Regions from separate parts of the Silvibacterium sp. genome, predicted to be linked through region 1. Evidence: riboswitches for the same ligand, from Rfam matches in the RefSeq annotation. Region 1 holds a riboswitch; the other holds the start of a gene.
The links. A riboswitch is a leader RNA that binds a small molecule or an ion and turns the genes downstream of it on or off. The one in region 1 is predicted to bind fluoride.

Region 1 (6,234 bases):
CGATGCGCTGCTCGCAGGCAAAGAGATTGCGGTAAAGCAGACAGGGACCTTCGGCTGCTCGACCAAGTGGCCGGAGAAGGCGTCGATGCGCGAGGCCGCAGAGGCGAAGCTTGATGCCGAGCCGGTGCATGTCGCATCGATCGACACAGCGGGCCTGAAGAAGCTTCGCCAGCCCACGGGCCACGTCACCATCGTGAATTTCTGGGCAACGTGGTGTGGCTCCTGCGTGGCCGAGTTCGCCGATCTCGAAGACACCTATCGCATGTACAGCGACCGCGACCTGGAGCTGATCACGGTCTCCGCGAATACGCCGGACGAGCAGCCCAGCGTGCAGCACTTCCTCGAGAAGAAGCATGCCACCAGCACGAACTACCTGTTTGCGTCCGACGATACATCCGCACTGCAGGCGGCCTTCGATCCGGCATGGAAATCAGCCGTGCCCTACACCGTGGTCTTCGGTCCGAAGGGCGAGGTCATTTACAAGACGCTCGGCTCCGTCGATCTGCTGGAGATGCGCCGCAGGATCCTCGCAGCTCTGCCCGCCGCATACAGCGGCTTCAGCCAGTATTGGCATGCCGGAAATTAAAGCGCATCGTTTCATGCATGCAAGAAGGCCGCCCATGCAGGCGGCCTTCTTATTTCTCGGTAGACGTGCTTACCTGGCGACAGCCGAGCGCTGCGCAGCAGCCCCAGCCGCGGCATAGAGATTGATGCGCGAATACAGACCGAAGTTCGAACCGTCGTCCAGGAAGCCTCCGCCGGGGCCTTCGGTTTCCGTGAGGATGCGGTCGGCCTGCTCGAGCGAGAGGCCGGGGAAGGCCGTGGTCAGCAGATAGCCGGCCTCGGGAGCGATCTTCGCCACGTCCTCCACCTTGTTCGCCGTCTCCGGATGCGCAACCCCCAGGTCGTAGGTCTGCGTCGCCTCGTAGAAGGCCTGGTTCGCATCGGCATGGCGGAAGCGGCCTGTGTCGTCGGCAGCGCAGGTCTCTACCTTTGCGCCGCAGGCGGCTTCGAGGATCGGCGTGAGCTCGGCGCGCGCGGCCTTGATCGCTGCCTGGAAGTCTCCGATCGGCGGCAGCTGTCCATCCGGCGATTCCTTCACGTAGGCAGGATCGTTCGCCAGCAGGTGTGCCATGTCATGCAGCGCAAGCGTGCGCCCGCCCAGCACGTCCATCGCATAGTGCGCGCCCACGAGGATGCGGTCATTGCCGTACTCCGCGCCGCGCGCCACCATCTGCTGGTAGCGCGAAGGCACCAGCAGCGCCAATATCAGCGAGCCGGTGTAGCCGTGGGTGGTGTGGCCGCTCGGATACGAGGGATTCTTCGTCAGGTCCATCAGCCGGCCGCGGTCGTATTCGTCGTTGGTGGCAGGCGTGTGGAAGTAGTCGGTGCCGGAGTAATGTTTGAACGCAGGCTCAGTCTGGAAAGGCCTCGAGTCGCCGTAAGGGTCGGATCCTTTCGCGCCAGCCGGCAGGTGATACGCGCGGCCAAAGGGGTCGGGACTGCCGTGAATCTCGGCATAAATGGCCTTCACCTCAGGCGAGACGGGCACTGTGCCATCCGTAGTGCCGTCGCCGAAGAAAAACTTGCCCGCATTGGAGTGGTTGCCGGTCGTCGAAAGCGAGAAGGCCACCAGCCGCTCCATCGCCGGTGCCAGCGGCGTGTCATGGCCGCGGTCGATGACGTGAAAGTGCGTCAGGTAGGCCGCGCTCAGCTTCGTTCCCAGCCCGTCCGAGAGCTGCGCCAGGTCATGGCCCGGCGTGTACACATCGGCCAGCGCCAGCTGCTCCTGCTCCTTGAAGGGCAGCAGCGTGGGTTGATGGATCTTGCCTGTCTCGATGCCGCCGGTCACGCGCAGGTTTGCGGCCAGCGTGCTCTCTCCGGCCGGAGTGTTCGAGAGTGCGCTTACCGGGGCCAGTCCGCGCAGGTCTTCCATCGTGGCCTTTGAGGGCGTGGGTGCGGTCTGGGCGGCAGCCAGTGAGGCGGAAGCGAAGGCGAGCAGAGCACAGAAGGCAGCTCGGCAAAGTGATGCAGTGCCGCAACGGGAGGCGGCGGAGCGGACTGAAGTTGTCATATAAGGCAATGGTATCCGGCAGGCTGAGACTGTGTCATGAGCAGGCGTTTACTGGGTCATATCGATATATTCGTTTGGCCGCTCTATTTCTCACCTCGAAGTTGTCATTCCGACCGAAGCGAAGCGCAGTGGAGGAACCTGCGGTTCTCCTTGAACAAGCGAGGAGCTGGGTGCCCCGTCCAGGCGAAGCCTGGGCGGGAGGAATCAGTGTTTCGCCGGGTCCGAGGGCTTCTTCGCATGCCTCTCGGCCACGCGCTGTTTCCATCTCTGCAGCCGGGTCTGCTTTTCCTCGCGCTGCTTCGCGATCAGCGCCAGCGACAGGCCTTCCTCGTGCGTCAGCGCCGCATGCTTGCTGCTGCCCAGCCGCTGCGCGTGGTAGATGCCCGAGTGCCCGCTGAAGAGATAGCTGACCACGCAGGCAATCGCCGCGAAGGCCCCGGCCTCGGCGCCGAAGAGCTCCACCGCCATCAGGCTCGAAGCGATGGGCGTATTCGCGGCCCCGGCAAAGACGGCGACAAAGCCCATCCCGGCAAGCAGCGAGGTAGGCAGCGGCAGAATGTGCGCCAGCGCGTTGCCCAGCGTCGAGCCGATGTAGAACAGCGGCGTCACCTCGCCGCCCTTGAAGCCCGTGCCCAGCGTGACCGCGGTGAAGGCGAACTTCGCGGCAAAGTCATACCAGTGGAGCGGATGCTGGAACGATTCGACGATGACCGGCACACCCAGCCCGATGTAGCGCGTCGTGTGCACCGCAGCCACGGCCAGCGCCACTACGATGCCGCCGAGCAGCGGCCGCGCCGGTCCCCACGCAATGTGCTTCTTCATGAAGTGCGAGATCGCGTGCGTCGCCTTGGCAAACAGCATCGCGGTCACGCCGAAGGCGATGCCCGCCGCGCAGGCCGCCAGCAGGTTCCGCGGGGTCATCGGCGCCAGCTGCGTCACCGTGTAGACGGTGTGGTGCACATGCCAGGCGCGGGTGGTGAGGTCGCCCACAAAGGCCCCCACAAAGCAGGGGAAGATGGCCGCGTAGCTGAGCCGGCCGATGGCCAGCACCTCGATGCCGAAGACCGCCCCGGCCAGCGGCGTCCCAAACACCGAGCCGAAGCCCGCGCTGATGCCGGCCATCAGCAGGATGCGGCGGTCGCCCCTCCGGAGGCGGAAGAGGCGTGTGAGCTGGTCGGCGAGCGAGGCGCCCGTCTGGATGGCGGTGCCCTCGCGCCCGGCCGAGCCGCCGAAGAGGTGCGTCAGAAAGGTGCCGAGCAGGATCAGCGGCGTCATCCGCAGCGGGATGGTCCCCCGCGGATGCTGCACCTCCTCGTGGACTTCCTCAAGGATGAGGTTGTTGCCCGCCTCGACCGACGAGCCCAGATAGCGGTAGAGGCAGCCGACGAAGAGCCCGGCCAGCGGCAGCAGCGCGATGAGCCACAGGTGCGACTCGCGAACATCGGTGGCCAGGTTGAGCGAGGCCAGCAGCAGCGCCGACGCCGAGCCGCCAAGCACACCGGCGCACGAGGCGATTCCCAGCCAGCGCAAAAGCTGCAGAAGGATATGCGACTGCTCAGAGAAAAGACGGAAGGCGGAGTTGGATTTCAAACGTGCTCCTACGAAGGAAAGTCGTAGGAGTCATCAGCGCCAGGGCGCGGTTGAGGCGAACTCCATCGCCTTTAGATTTGAAATTAGGTTAGCGGGGCAGGGAGGGCGGCGTCAATTGAGGGATTCAGAGCGGACGATGATCTCACTGTTTGTGAGTAGCCTTGTATTGCTTCACAAACTGGACGATTCTCTTCTTCGTAAAGTCAGAGGAAAGGAAGCCATCCAAGATCAGCTGGGTGCGATCTGCGCTCATAGGATGGTGCTGCTTCGCATTACCGCATTCAATGAGTTCAGATAGCTTCTCAACTGTCATGAGATCGGAGAAGGCATAGGCGACGCACGTGGCCCACTTGATAAATGGATGATCGGCAGGGTTCAGGATTACAGTCTGATCTTTGCTGCCCTTCAGAGAGGTCAAGCTGACAACCAATACGTACCCATCGGGATTGGGGTTGGTTGTTATGACCCACAGATGCGACGTAGCATGTTTCAGATCAAACAAGAATGTGTCGCCAGCCGTGAAGGTCACGATTTAAGAGGCCAATAGCTTGGCTAGCGCTTTTTGAGCACTGATCGTTGACTCCGTATGGGCAAATTCCTCTTCTGATTTGCCTAATGCCGATAAGATTTCGGGGATCTCAATCGGTGTAGATGAACTCCCGACCTCATCGTTCCATTCCGGAAAGTCACGATGACATTCATCTGCCAATTTGAATCCATCTTTCCCGCCGTCCGCAGCAAAAATCTCATCAATAAGATCTTCCTCTGCTTTTGAAAGCTCAGAGTCTTCCGGATCGATAGTTAGAGAGACGGAATATCCCCCATCATGCTCGATGTGGGAAGACCAGAAAGTTGGCGATGCGGAAGCTTTACTTCCTTTAATCAGGTTGTAGATATTGCTGGTGACCGGACCCAATTTCATCGATACATATCGATCGGTTGTTACAGGAACGCCCCAGCGATTTAAGGCTTCGCGATCTAACTTGTAAAGCAGTTTAATGAGGGCAAGGTATTTCAGCCTTCCGCCAGCGAGCTTTAAGAACTTGGCAGCCACTTGAGTAGCCTTCGTTTCGTCGAAGGTCATTTGCATCTTTTTCTCCAATCAGGCTCTACGTCGCTCGCTAGGCTTGACTTCAACACGAAAGAATAAAAGACGGCAAGCACTCATTCATGATCCCAGTTTTCCACAGGATTCACAAGCAAAGTGCATCTCGTTTGGCATGGGCGAGTAATTTGGTTCCAGAAGTTATCGGCGTTCTTCTAGGGGACCCTACTTTCAAACATTCCTACTCCGCATCTATTTGCGGAGTAGGAATTGAGCGCTTTAGCCGATCTCCGCAGCCTTATATTCCGCCACCTTGGCCCCGATCGCATACTTCAGAGCCTCGATGCCCTGTCCGGTCACTGCGGAAATCTCGTAGAAGTCGAGCTTGCGGCGTTTCGCCGCGGCCTTCAGCTTCTTGAGCTTCTCCGGATTGGCGGAGTCGATCTTGGTCGCCACCACGATCATCGGCTTCTCGTCGAGGCCGTGGCCGAAGCTCTCCAGCTCCTTCAGGATCACCTTGAAGTCTTCCACCGCATCCGGACGGCCGCTCGCGTCCGACACATCCACCAGGTGGACGAGCAGGCGCGTGCGCTCGATGTGTCGCAGGAACTGCGTGCCAAGTCCGGCGCCGAGGTGCGCGCCCTCGATCAGCCCGGGAATGTCGGCGACGACGAAGCTCTGCTCATGCGGCTCCTCGCCCACCGAGACCACGCCGAGGTTCGGCTGCAGTGTCGTGAAGGGATAGTCGGCAATCTTCGGCTTCGCCGCCGAGATGCGCGAGATCAGCGTCGACTTGCCCGCATTGGGGAAGCCCACCAGGCCCACATCGGCCAGCACCTTCAGCTCGAGGCGCAGCATGCGCTCTTCGCCCGGGAAGCCGGGCTCGTGCTCGCGCGGCGCCTGGTGCGTGGAGGTGGCGAAGTGCTGGTTGCCGCGGCCTCCGCGGCCGGCCTTGGCGATGACCACTCGCTCGTCGGGCAGGCGGAAGTCATGAATCAGCTCGCCCGTCTCCTGGTCGTAGACAGCGGTGCCGACCGGCACCTGCAGGATGATGTCCTTGCCGTCCTTGCCGGTGCAGTTCGAGCCGAGCCCGTGCTCGCCGCGCTCGCCCTTATGCTCCGGGTTATAGCGGAAGAAGATCAGCGTGTTGTGGCGCTGGGTCGATTCCATGATGACGTTGCCGCCGCGGCCGCCGTCTCCACCGGAGGGACCTCCTCGGGGGACAAACTTCTCGCGACGGAAGGCCATGCAGCCATTACCTCCGTCACCGGCTTTTACGCGGATTTTTGCTTCGTCGATGAACATTGTGAACTAACAGTTTATCGGATCGGGTACGCTTCCAGACACCTCACCAGGGAAACAGAAGAACATCGGCGAACGGTCGCGGGCGGAAGGAGTGAGCCGCAGGGCCGTGCGGCGGCCGCGCGCGTGTGTCTACAGCAGGGTTTGCGCGGGCTTTCCGGGTGCGGACGGCGAGGCGTGCGGTGCCATTCCGAAGACGGTCGCGGGGCGGGTCAGGGTGTCG
Region 2 (6,234 bases), on a different contig from region 1:
CACCACCTCGACGAAACCGATGCCGCCAACCGCATCCAGGCTGCGATCGAGAAGGTTTACTCCGAGAAGAAGACACTGACCCGCGACGTCCACGGCACCGCCGGCACCACGGCCTTCGCCGACGCCGTCATCGCGGCTCTCTAAACCCCTGCGCGCCCCGGCCACATTCCCAAAAGGATGTGGCCGGGGCGCGTTATCTTTTTGTTGAAGGCTTTCGGAAGGCTGACGGTGAAACCATGTCCTTGAAGCAAACAGCCGTAATCCTGCTTTCGGCTCTGACACTTGCCGGCATCGGCTGCAAGAAGTCGGGCCCTGCCGCTCCCGCCCAGAACTACGTTGCCATCGACACAGCCACCGCCGGCACCATCTCCGGCACCATTCACTACCAGGGCGTGCCGCCGGCCCGGATTCCAATCGATATGGGCCAGGACCCGGTCTGCTCCATGGCGGATTCCAACCTGACCGAACAGTATGTGATTCATAACGGAGGGCTTGCCAACGTCTTCCTGTATGTGAAGAGCGGTCTGGGCGACAAGCTGTATGCGATCCCGACCACGCCTGTCGTCATGGACCAGAAGGGCTGCCGCTACACGCCGCACGTCGTCGGCGTGCGCGTGGGCCAGCCGATCAGGTTCACCAACAGCGACAGCACCATGCACAACGTCCACATGACGCCGACGCTCGGCACGAATCAGGCAGCCGATATCTCGCAGGCCCCCAACGACACGGCCGGAGATGTTCGCGTGCTGGCGGCTCCCGAGCTGATGATTCCGGTGCGCTGCAACAACCATCCCTGGATGGAGGCCTTTATCAACGTCGTCGACAACCCGTTTTACGCGGTGTCGGACGCGGATGGCCATTTCACAATTCATGGATTGCCTGCCGGCACGTACACGATCGAGGCCGTGCATGAGGTGCTCGGTAAGCAGACAGCCACGGTGACGGTCGCCTCGCAACAGACGGCGACGGCGGATTTCACTTTCAGCGGGACTGGAACAGCGAAATAGCCTGTCGGGTGCCCACGTCTCAGAGGCGAGACCTAGGCACCCTTTAAGATTGGCGCCGAAAACGAAAGGCCCTCGCCGAAGCGAGGGCCTTTCTCATCGTGCCAGGCACGGAACGTTGATCTTAAAGAGATTAGACGCTGAAGGACGAGCCGCAACCGCAGGTGCTCTTCACGGTGGGGTTCTCGAACTTGAAGCCTGCCGCCTCGAGGGTCTCGACGTAGTCGACCACGCAGCCATTCAGATACATGGCCGAGGTGGCGTCGACAAAGACCTTCAGGCCGTCGAAGGTAAGAACCTTGTCCATCATGCCGGACTGATTCTCAAAGGACATCGAATACTGGAAACCCGAACATCCGCCGCCCACCACGCCGATGCGAAGACCGGCCGGCAGCGGGTCCTGGGTAGCCATAATCTCGCGAACCTTGACCACGGCGCTGGGTGTCAGCGACAGCGGGGCTTTGATCTGCGTGGATTCGGGAACTGCGGTAGCGGTGGCCATGGGCAAAATCTCCTGGGGTGACTCCAAAAACTCTGTCTACTCAGTGTATCGCCCGGCTGGAAGAGGGCACAAGGCACTTTCTTCGTTACGGGCCCTTCAAAACGTTAGATGTGTCCCGCCGTCGAACGACTCAATGAGACCTGTTTTTCCCGAATAACCGTTTTGAGGCTTATTGCGCGACAATCTGGCTGGAAATCTGCTGGTATTCGGCCTCGGAAACCAGTCCTTTGCTCACCAGCTGATGGGGGGTGTCATAGGGCCGGTTCGCCACAATGCGCCGTGCCCGCGCCGGGGAGATTCCAGGCAGAGCCGACAGATCGTCCGCGCTGGCGGTATTGATGTTGAGCACTCCGGCCGCGGGCTTCGCGCCCGGTCCGGGATTGCCGTTGTGCAGGCCATCTTTTACGCCTGCGGCGATGTCATTCACCTTGCGCTCGGCCTCGGCGGCCGCCACACGAGCGTTGGCCGCAGCCTGTTGCGCATCCTGTTTGGCCTGGGCCGTAGTTTGCGCGGCCTGTTCGCGCAGCTGCTGATCGCTCTTCGGAGCCGAATCGCAGCCGCTCATCCAGACCACCGCGACAGCCGCAACGACCACCGTCCCGGCCAACACCAGAAATTCCTTCCACAGCCGCTTCTGCACCGCACTCAACTCGATCATCGAACCAATCCCCCTTGTGCGCCGCCGGCTTTCAGAGCCCGCTGCCTGACACACCTATGGAATCGATTCAATTCGCGGGGGTTGCCACATTGGTTCACAGATTTGAAAAGGTTTGTGACCGGAGCCCTGTTCAGAGGGATGCGTGAGGACTATGATGCTTCGCGAACGGCCCCTCCTACCCCCCGAGCCCGGGAAACCGGACCCGCTCGGTATCTGGAGCCGGCTCAAATTCGAATCCTTGAGGTGCTCCATGAGCATCATGCCTGTTCTGTGGATCGTATGGGCCGGAGTCACAGCTGTCATGCTCATCCTCCTTGCCTACAGAGGCACGATCACCCGCTACGAAGAGGACCAGATTTTTCTCGACGCAGCGGCCAGCCATCAGGAAAAACAACAGACCGAGATCCTGGAGAGAGTTACCAAGATCAACCCGTTCGTCCGCATGGCGACCGGGGCGACCTGCGTACTCTCGGCCTGCATCCTGGGTATTTACGTCTGGGACGCTGTCCGGCACCTGATGTAAGGCTGTAGTAAAGGGGATATTGCCGTCTCAACCGCAGCGAAGCCGCTGCTTCGCCTCGCGCACCCGGAGAAACCTGCAGTTCGGCCATTCGATTCGATACGTCTTCATGGATCAAATCGCAACTGCAGGTCCCTCCTCCGCGCTTTGCAAAGGGTTTCTTACACGCCGTCGACGGTACCCCGCGCCGCCACGTCCACCTTGACCTCCTTGGAGACGTGCGTGAAGAAGCTGCTGGGGTCTTTCATGCCCCACTGCACATACGGCACTGCGAAGTGCGTAGTCGCTGTGGCATCGCTGCCCTTCATGTCAATGTCCATTTCGAGCGTGAGCGGATGGTCGCCGCCATGAATGGTGAAGAGGCCACCGATGCTGATCTTCTGCTGTGAGCCTGTACGCAGCGAACCGGTGACCTTCTCCGGATGAAAGATGGCCTCGGGATACTTCTCCGACTCGAGGATCTCCTTCTGCATCTTTGCGTCGCGAGACTTGTTGCCGCTCTGGCCGCTCGCCGTTTCGACGATGACTTCTCCCTGTGCTTCGCCGGTAGAGGGGTCGATGGTGATCAGGCCCCCTTTGAGGGAGAAGGTTCCATGCACGGTATGCAGCGCCGTCGAGACGGTCCAGTGAATCTCGGTTTTCGCGGGATCGAGATGGACGGTAATCTTCTGCGGCACGGGCTGCCCTGAAGCGTTGCCGGATGCCGGGGTTTTGACGGAGGCTGGAGTCTGGCCAGCGGAGCTCAGAAAGGTGACGCCGCCAAATGCCAGCAGAAGCAGAAATGTCCGATAGGCTTTCATAACTTTCCGGTGAGATGCATCCCGCGGCACGGCGGCCATCTGAGACTGTGGACGGCGCATCCAGAAACTATAGACAGCACGATAGGGAAACGGCTGGGCGGTGAGGCGCTTGACGTTACCCTGTCTCTGCCGCGATGCTGAATCCGGGCGGTGGAGTTCGCCTTTTCCCAACCGCGTCCCGGGCCGACATTCCGGATACGCCAATGACTCCTGCACTTCAGCGCTGTGGACATGTTCCGCGCGCGAGCGACAGGAGGACTCGTGAAGTATCTGTGGATTGCCCTTGGCGGCGCTCTCGGCTCGCTGGCTCGCTACCTGGTGGGCCTCTGGATCTACGAGCGCATGGGCACGCGCTTCCCCTACGGCACCTTTGTGATCAACCTTACCGGCTGCTTCCTCATCGGCTTCGCGCTTACCTATTTCGATGCACGCATGAACCTCTCGCCCGCCTGGCGGATGGCCATCCCCGTCGGCTTTATTGGGGCTTACACCACGTTTTCCACCTTTGAATACGAGACGCTGCGGCTGGCGCAGAATGGGCAGGCGGGAATGGCGCTGCTCTACATCGCAGGCTCGGTGATTCTTGGCTATGCGGGGGTCTGGCTGGGCACTTCAGCTGCGAACTACTTCGCGCCGGTCGGATGATGCTTTCCCACGTCTCAACGACAAAACGTAGGATGCCCGCAATTCCCCATCTCGAAAGAAAACAGCCAGCAGGACAAATGCCCCACTGGCTGTCGTTTTGCCTGACTGCCGACCAGCTGCTTTTCTACTTCTTCAGGTCTTTTTCCGCGGACTCGACCGTCTGCGCGATGAGCGTGGCGATGGTCATGGGACCGACGCCTCCCGGGACCGGGGTATACGCCGTGCAGCGCTCGATCACCGGACCAAGTTCGATATCGCCGACACCGCCGGGATGGTAACCGGCGTCGACCACCACGGCGCCATCGCGGATCCAGTCCGCCTTGATGAACTCCGGCTTGCCGACCGCTCCGACGACGATCTCGGCACGCTTGACGATCTCGGCCAGGTTTTTCGTGCGGGAGTGGCAGATGGTGACGGTCGCGTTCGCGCCGAGAAGCATCATGGCCATGGGCTTGCCGAGGATGGGGCTCCGTCCCACGACCACGGCCTCCTTGCCTTCGATGGCGACCTTGTAGTGCTTGAGCAGGCGCATGATTCCGGCCGGGGTCGCCGAGCCGTAGGCGGGCTCATCCATGGCCATGCGGCCGAAACCGTGGCTGGTAACGCCGTCCACATCCTTGTCGATGGCGATGCGGTCGAAACAGGCGCGCTCGTCGATCTGGTGCGGAACAGGGTGCTGCAGCAGGATGCCGCGCACGCGGGGATTCGCGTTCAGGTCATCGATGACGGTCAGCAGCTGCTCGGTCGTCGTCTCTTCCGGAAGCGCGATCGAGAGCGACTCCATGCCGACGCGGCGACAGGCATTGCCCTTCATCTTTACGTAGGTTGCCGAAGCCGGATCCGCACCGACGAGAATGGTCGCCAGGATCGGCGGCTCGCTTCCCGTCTGTTCTTTCCAACGCTCCACCCGCGCCAGCAGCTCACCTTCGAGCTCCTTGGCGTACGCCTTGCCGTCCAGTACGAATCCAGCCATAGAGCTTTAGTGTAATGGCTCGCGGCGCGAGCCTGACTGGAGGCTCCTTCAGGCAGGATTTTGGTATGGATGGAGAAGTAAGAGGATTTGAGCCTCTGCCGAATGCATTCCAGTGCAAAGGGTTCTTAGCTCCCCGCCCAAGCAAAGCTTGAATAGGGCACCCTTTGCTTCGTCTGTTGAAAGAAAACGAGGTTCCTACGCTGCGCGAGACGAAACTACCGTCTCGCTTCGGCCGGAATGGCAATCTATCTCTTGAAGATCTAGTCGATGGCGGTGCTGAGTTGATGGCGGACATCTGCGCCGCGGATCCAGAAGATCACGTCGGTGGCGATGTTGGTGGCGTGATCGGCGATGCGCTCGAGGCTGCGCGACATCATGATGGTCTGGAGCGCATGCTCGGCCAGATCCGGCTGCTTCTGGATAATCGCGGTGAGGCCGCTGCGGGCTTCGCGGTTCATCTGGTCAATTTCGTCGTCCATATCGCGCACCGATTCGGCCACCTTGCAGTCGCCTTCGAGCAGAGACTGGATCGAGGCGCGGATCATGCGCGAGGCATAGCTGCCCATACCTTCGATATCGACAGGAAGAGCAACCGCGGGCTGATCGATCAGCTCCCGGGTGCGGATGGCAATGCTCATGGCCTGATCACCGATGCGCTCGAGGTCGCCATTGATCTTGATAACCGCCAGGATGAAGCGCAGGTCGATTGCCATGGGTTGCTCTTTGGCGAGCAGTTCGTAGGCCATCTCGTCGACTTCGCGCTGAGCGGCATTGATCGCTGTTTCGTTCTCGCGGACGTACTGGCAGATGCCTTCGTCGCGCTGCACGTAGGCGTCAACGGCCGACTCGACCGCCTGCTGTGCGAGGGCGGCCATGGCCAGGAGCTTGTCCTTCAGCTCCGCGAGCTGCTGATGAAAGTGAATCCGCGGCAAATCGATCTCTCCAACTTGCATTGTGCCTGAAGCGATGTAAAAGATTCGCAAATAATTGCGGGAGAATGGAATTGTGGCAAGTCAAAGCGGTACCTTCGCCATGCCGACGGTCACTTCGGGTCTTGGCGCCGCAGCGTTCCTTCCGCCCGGGTTTCACACTCCGCGAACGGATGGGCAGCATCGGCAGTTTGTTGAGAAAC

Region 2: another riboswitch for fluoride. It lies ahead of crcB (fluoride efflux transporter CrcB); the one in region 1 lies ahead of QM649_RS13250 (voltage-gated chloride channel family protein).

Annotation. Positions count from the first base shown of each region.
Region 1 is NZ_JASGFD010000034.1:37,609-43,842, reverse strand. It holds gene QM649_RS13260 (redoxin family protein) at 1-586, shown strand, start outside; gene QM649_RS13255 (phosphatase PAP2 family protein) at 656-2,074, opposite strand; gene QM649_RS13250 (voltage-gated chloride channel family protein) at 2,279-3,664, opposite strand; fluoride riboswitch at 3,682-3,743, opposite strand; gene QM649_RS13245 (hypothetical protein) at 3,807-4,166, opposite strand; gene QM649_RS13240 (Panacea domain-containing protein) at 4,197-4,748, opposite strand; gene obgE (GTPase ObgE) at 4,989-6,014, opposite strand.
Region 2 is NZ_JASGFD010000071.1:6,956-13,189, forward strand. It holds gene QM649_RS18360 (isocitrate dehydrogenase (NAD(+))) at 1-144, shown strand, start outside; gene QM649_RS18365 (carboxypeptidase regulatory-like domain-containing protein) at 237-1,007, shown strand; gene QM649_RS18370 (HesB/IscA family protein) at 1,138-1,506, opposite strand; gene QM649_RS18375 (ComEA family DNA-binding protein) at 1,676-2,164, opposite strand; gene QM649_RS18380 (hypothetical protein) at 2,415-2,687, shown strand; gene QM649_RS18385 (YceI family protein) at 2,846-3,484, opposite strand; fluoride riboswitch at 3,622-3,704, shown strand; gene crcB (fluoride efflux transporter CrcB) at 3,746-4,129, shown strand; gene folD (bifunctional methylenetetrahydrofolate dehydrogenase/methenyltetrahydrofolate cyclohydrolase FolD) at 4,254-5,102, opposite strand; gene phoU (phosphate signaling complex protein PhoU) at 5,363-6,034, opposite strand.